DNA from 2 places in the Alteromonas sp. CNT1-28 genome. Region 2 is predicted to be linked to the other one. Evidence: predicted binding sites of a transcription regulator. Region 2 holds the regulator's gene; the other holds the start of a gene.
What was found. The regulator LexA, encoded in region 2, represses DNA repair genes until DNA is damaged. The targets are predictions, from matches to a motif close to TACTGTATNNNNATACAGTA.
Positions count from the first base shown of each region.

Region 1 (3,430 bases), 260 kb from region 2:
GATACCTGCTTATTAGATTGAAGCGCCGCAATACTTTTATATTCAATACCTTTGGTGGGAGTGCCTATATTAAACACTGATGACAGGAGTAAATTAAGCTGTCCACTTGGTGCGCCAACAATAAGATCTACACCAGAAACGGTGCGCGTAAAACTGGTTTTAACTTGGGTGCGAATAATGTCCACGCACAAAAGTAAACTAATGCTGATGGTAATGCTTAAAAGTGTGAGGATTGCCGTTGTTTTCCTGCGCTTTAAGCTTTCAATAGCAATGGTACTTAGCATTACGCCCGCTCCTGTGCTTTTGGGGCCTCATCGCCTCGCGTTTTTATGTGGTTTGTACTTGGGCTTAATTCACTCATGCTGCAGTGGCGGTCGAAATAACTCTCCATGGCTTTATCGTGACTAACAAAAATCATGGTGCTTTCACCTGCAACGTCTTTTAGCAGCGACATAAAACTATCTCTGGCATCGGTATCTAGGGCAGAGGTAGGTTCATCGACAATTAATAATTGTGGGTCGTTAATCAGTGCTCTGGCAATGGCAACGCGCTGCTGCTGACCAATACTCAATGCGTCAGCTTTCGCATGCAGCACGTGAGAAGGCAGCTGTAGCTTGTCCAGTAAATGACGAAGCTTTGCGTCTGATGCTGTCTTGCTGACGTTTGTACTTGCAAAATACACCGCCGCATTAATGTTCTGTGCCACAGAAAGGTAGGGAATAAGATTAAATTGTTGAAAAACAACGCCGATATTGCGTGCTCTAAACTTGTCCCGCTGTCGGTTCGATAATGCGGAGAAAGGCTGCGCTAATAAGGCAATGTCGCCCTGAGTTGGAGTTAATGTTCCGCACAGCAAATTGAGCAATGTGCTCTTTCCGCTACCCGAAGGCCCTGAGAGAAAAACGTGCTCACCTTGCGAAACTTGCCACGCTTTAATGTCAATGATGGGGGGACTTTCTTTGGTGTACGAAAACTGTAAATTGCTAACTTCAATCGCTGTGTTGCGCCCTTTATTCACTGCGTTGTGCTCTTCAGACACTGCGTTGCGCTGGGAGTGAGTGCTATTTTTTTTATTGATGGTATTCACGCTAAGCCCGACCTGTATTTACGTCTTATGTTCACATTAGCAAAAGCGACACGTCTGTTCACCCAGTTAAAAACCAGAGAAAACACATTGCCGCGTTGAGGTAATGTTATCAAATAACATTTTTGCGTATAGCTATGCTATCAGATCTCATCAGCCTAAAGCGGCAATTGCTCTTATTAATTGCTCATCATAACGACGCAAAAGAGAGGCGCGCCTAAATTATCAGCCGTTAGCTTGTAGCTTTACCACTTCTGCGCTTTCATCTTCTAATACGCTTTCTGCGGTAGCGCCTTTGAAAATCTTACTGATTTTATCTTTGTTTTTAGACAGCATGATGGTGAGTTCTTCCACTACGCTATCGTCTAGCTTAATGCCCTTCGCATGAATGTAGTCAGCAAGGTTATCTGCTGCATCGAGCATTTTGTCATACTGATCGGCTTCTTTTTTGTCGGTAGTTACCAATTTTTCTACCCCTTTGTGCGTAACAACATACTGTGTGGTAATGGCCATGGTAGGTCCCCTGTTTATTAAAGACACAAAAACTGTACAGCATTTAACTGTATAAATAAACAGTATTTTGATTAAATGTCTGAGCGTAGTGTTTGGGGAAAGGGCAAATGATTGTTCTAAAGGTGATTAATGCTTGTGCAATTAGTAACTGCTGCGTATAATGCGCGCCCTTACAGCCATCCCAATTCGTTCCTTGTCTCCATACAGTCGGCTGTACTGTCGAGGCTACAACCGTAAGGAGCTATAATGCGTCATTACGAAATCGTATTTATGGTTCACCCTGATCAGAGTGAACAAGTACCTGGTATGATCGAGCGTTATACCACAATCCTAAAGCAAGACGGTGGTCAGATTCATCGTTTAGAAGATTGGGGCCGTCGTCAACTGGCTTACCCAATTGAAAAACTGCACAAAGCCCACTACGTACTAATCAATGCTGAAGCGTCTGCAGAAGCTGTTGATGAATTGGAAAATGCTTTCCGTTTCAACGACGTGATCCTACGTAACATGGTTATGCGCACTAAGACTGCTGTGACTGAGCCTTCTCCAATGATGAAAGAAGAGCCTCGTCGTGAGCGTCGTGACGATTCTGCTCCTCGCCAAGATCGCGCGGAAAAGAAAACTGAAACCACTGAAGACAACGCTTAAGGAGATCACCCATGGCTCGTTTTTTCAGACGTCGTAAGTTCTGCCGTTTCACTGCAGAAGGTGTGACTGAGATTGATTACAAAGATATCGCTACTCTTAAGAACTACATCACTGAGAGCGGTAAAATTGTCCCTAGCCGTATTACTGGTACAAGCGCAAAATATCAGCGTCAGCTGTCTTCTGCGATCAAGCGCGCACGTTTCCTTGCGTTGCTTCCGTACACTGATTCACACAAGTAATTTGGCGAATATAAGGGTTAGCTAAGATGAATATCATCCTACTAGATAAAATCGCCAACCTTGGCGGCCTGGGCGACCAAGTGACTGTTAAGTCTGGTTACGCTCGTAACTTCCTTTTCCCACAGGGTAAAGCGGTTCCTGCAACTAAAGACAACGTTGAAAAGTTCGAAGCACGTCGTGCTGAACTTGAAGCGAAAATTGCTGAGCAACTAGCTGCTGCTAACGCACGCGCTGAAAAAGTTGCTGAGCTTGCTGAAGTTACAATCGCAGCTCCTGCTGGTGACGAAGGTAAACTATTTGGCTCTGTTGGTACTCGTGACATCGCTGATGCAATCACTGCAGCTGGCGTTGAAGTACAAAAAGCAGAAGTTAAACTACCTACTGGTACTCTTCGTGAAACTGGTGAGTATGACATCGACTTACAACTTCACTCTGACGTTATCACTTCAATCAAAGTGATCATCATTGCTGAAGCGTAATCGCTGACGTATTTGAAAAAAGCCGCTCCTAGAGCGGCTTTTTTTTGCTCTAAATTTTTGTTCGATACTTAAAGAACAATACCAATCCGCATAGATGATTGCCCACCCAGAAGGTGCTGGTAAGTTTCCTAGCAAAGCGTGGGAATGTAGGAATGGCCGTTGCTTTTTAAATTCCCATAGTGATGCTTGCCAAACCTTCCCGAAGGGCGAGTTAAAAATATCCCTACCCTCACTCCACGTCGCGACGCCTAATTAACGGTGGGTGTAAGCAAATATGTCCAGCGCCGACAAATGGCGTATTTTTGAGGTCCACTCATCTGCGATAAATAACGTTTTTTAAACGGTATTTAAACAAAATGTTAATAATCGCTGAAATTCTTAGTGTCATGGCTTTAAACTTTTTCTGTCATTCCTGCGACCTATAGTAAACCAAACAATAAAAAGCATAAGTGCCATATTATGGACAT
Region 1 is NZ_JAKREZ010000001.1:306,874-310,303, forward strand. It holds gene MHN02_RS01285 (ABC transporter permease) at 1-284, opposite strand, end outside; gene MHN02_RS01290 (ABC transporter ATP-binding protein) at 284-1,087, opposite strand; gene MHN02_RS01295 (YebG family protein) at 1,310-1,597, opposite strand; gene rpsF (30S ribosomal protein S6) at 1,844-2,245, shown strand; gene rpsR (30S ribosomal protein S18) at 2,257-2,484, shown strand; gene rplI (50S ribosomal protein L9) at 2,511-2,963, shown strand; gene MHN02_RS01315 (efflux RND transporter permease subunit) at 3,423-3,430, shown strand, end outside.
Region 1: a site for LexA is predicted at 1,643-1,662, ahead of MHN02_RS01295 (YebG family protein). Genes of this name have one in related genera too.

Region 2 (3,430 bases):
GTTATCTGTTTTCTGAAATTTGTTTTCTATTTGCTCGCGCTGAGTGGCGAGTAAAGAATAAAACTCTACATCGCTATCCATGTACTTGTAGTGCCATTTCCATTGAGAGCCTGTTACTAACACCGTCATGTCAGGCTCAGACGTGTCTTCCATAGCAATTAGAGTATTCGCTGCGGGTACCGCCATGAAAATAAGAATAAGGAAAGGAATAACGGTCCAAGCAATTTCGACCTTCACGTTTTCGTGAAAATTAGCTGGCTTGGCACCACGGGACTTTCTATGTAGATACATTGAGGCGAACATCACGCCAAAAACTACAACCGCGATACCTACACAAATGAAGAACATCAACATATGGAGGTCGTATACCTGCCCACTGATGTCGGTAGCACCGCGTCTCAAATTAAGCGAAGAGGCTTCTTCGCTTGCTTCTTGCGCAAAAAGCAAAGGGGAAAAAAGCAAAATTGGTATACTAGAACACCATTTTGCGAAAACGGTCGTTAGTTGTTTCACTCAGCACCTCCGTAATGGCGTGGTCAAAGACGCTGATTAATTTGCGCGATGCCCTACCAAATGGTTTGCGAACGATTGACCCATAACCTCAACTTGTAAAACAAATTTAGAGTCATTGTTATTATTTTGTTAATCTCTGTATAAGAATTGCGCAATAATGTCGTGCCGTCTAGTCTTTTCTATTAAAAATTTAACGAAGTGGTTAATTTTTAATCATTTACTAAAATGGTCGCGGGGGATTTCACGTGCAAAAAGAGAAAGCCATTGCTGTGGGATGCCCTTGGAATCAAACAGGCATTTTGAACACGGGGTTAAAGTAAATGCTCGACTAACTAGTTAAGAAATCAATAAGTAATCGATTACTCAATGTCGATTTCAAACAAAATTCAAAATAAAAAATGGAAAATACTTGAAGCATTCATAGAAAGAATAACGTGAGTAATGATAAAAATAAGCGCGCAGAAAACCAACAGGTTTGCTGGGCAGGATAAAACCTAAGTTGGCAGATTGAAGAAAAAAACAGGAACAAAAGACATAAAAAAAGCGGCTAACGCGCCGCTTTTATACAAACAAGCTAAAATACTACATCCAGTCAGCGTTTCTGATCACACCCACCGCAATGCCTTCTATCGCAAAATGTTCAGTCGCCAAATCAACTTTTATTGGTGCAAACTCATCATTCTCAGCATGAAGCAATACTTCACGCCCGCGTTTCTCTAGACGCTTTACGGTGACGTCTTCATCTACACGCGCCACAACCACCTGACCGTTGTGTACATCAGTGGTGCGATGAACAGCGAGAAGATCACCGTCTAAAATACCAATGTCTTTCATGCTCATACCGTTAACGCGTAGCAAAAAGTCGGCATGGGGTTGAAACAGTGCAGGATCGACTTTGTAGTGCGATTCAACATGCTCTTGCGCCAAGATCGGCTCACCGGCTGCAACACGCCCAATTAACGGTAGGCCTTCTTCTTCTTGTGCGTCGTTATCAAGAGGGATATTGAGCTTAATGCCACGAGACGTACCAGGCAAAATTTCAATCACGCCTTTACGCGCCAATGCTTTCAAATGTTCCTCTGCTGCATTAGCAGAACGAAAGCCAAGCTGACGGGCTATTTCCGCACGAGTAGGCGGCATTCCCGTTTCTAACATGGTTGTTTTAATAAGTTCTAAAACTTCGGTTTGTCGAGCTGTGAGTGGGCGCATAAAAGACCTGTCTGTTCATACAGTTCCTGTAAGTATATACACCTAAAACTAAATAACAAGCACTTGCCGCGTCTTTTGCGATCTGCAATAGCCTACGACAAGTGCTTTCCTCTTATTTTACGAGAAGAGCCATGTTCGGGTTACTAATTTGTAACTCCAGCTCCCCATCACTATTTTGACGTGTGCGCATGCCTTCAACATTATCGAGCCCAAGTCCAGGGCTTTGCCACACCACATTGCCTTTATTATCAACCTCAACCACGCGATATGCGATGCTGTCATAATAATTGTACGAATAGTCATTCTCGTTAGGCTGGTAGATAGCGAGAATCGACTGATTAGACGACGTCGTTGGAACAGCCGCTATATATTGAGGGTAGAATGACGGTGCTATAGCGTCTTTGAGTTCTAATGCATCGCTCGCCACGTCATAAACATTGATGGTGTTGTAGTTTCTATTTAAACACGCAAATTCAAGTTCGCTATCACTATCAAAATTTACCGTGAGCAATTGGTCACAATTGGTTTCCAATTCATTCAATCCAACAAATTCACCATCCTGCATTTTATAGAGCTTGAGCGAACTATAGCCCCCAACAGCAAAATAATGCACACCGTCTTTTTCAGAGGCAGCAAGCGCATTAATTGAAAAATCGTTAATGATTGAGTCGATAAGCACCTGATTCTCGATATCAAACGCTTTAAGTCGATTGTTCTCAATAATAACTGCATCGGCGTAACTATCGTTATTTACGTCAATGGCTTCAATAAACGAAATTTCACTATTCTGATTATTGTTCAGTGTCCACTGAATAGCGTTATCTGTAAGTCTCACGACATTAAACGACGAACTATAATCCAGTGCCCCTATTAGTAACTCACCCACACCGTCATTGTTGTAGTCTGTAACGACCGGTTTGCTATAGTTATAGACATCTTCGCCAACCTCAGCACTTATCGCAAAGTTATCCTCTTTATCTACCGATAAAATCTGAATAGATGATTCGTAACTACTTGTATCGCTAACAAAGACGGCTCTTTCATCATTATCGCCATAAGGTGCCCAACCCGCGGCATGATATCTACTCGCGCGCGGCGCACCTTTTATATCTGACAAGGCATATTCACCGTTGGCATCTTGTTGCGCTACTAAAATTTGATTCTCACCAGTCCAAATAATGTCGTCCACATTGTCATTGTCTAAATCGTCAATGAGAAGTGACATGCCACTGTAAGTGTTGTGGTTAAGAGCCCACTGCTCAGAGATTTGTCCCGCTTCTAATGCAAAACCTCTAACTTGTCCCCACTGACACTCGGAGACAACCACTATTCCTTCTGTAGCTGGGCTTTCTTTACTATAGGCGATATCACAAATGTCACCATGTTCCGCCGTTGCCAAACTGCTTTTCGATACTGCTGAGTAGATTGAGATATCATTCCAACTATCGGCACCGATGATTTCATCTACACCATCGTTATTCATATCACCCAGCACAACAAATGCGTCGCTGAACCCGCTACCGTATAGCCATTGGTTGGCACCGCTTTCGATATCAAATACATAACCATTGTTCGTTACCATTTCTATCGATGCGTCATCATCTACGTTACCAAAAGCAAGGTTATTGACGCCGTCAATATCGTACTGTTGCAACTGCTCACCTGTGCGAACATCTACAATGGCAATAGAAGTCGCATTGTAATATTC
Region 2 is NZ_JAKREZ010000001.1:49,954-53,383, reverse strand. It holds gene coxB (cytochrome c oxidase subunit II) at 1-513, opposite strand, end outside; gene lexA (transcriptional repressor LexA) at 1,096-1,722, opposite strand; gene MHN02_RS00205 (hypothetical protein) at 1,835-3,430, opposite strand, start outside.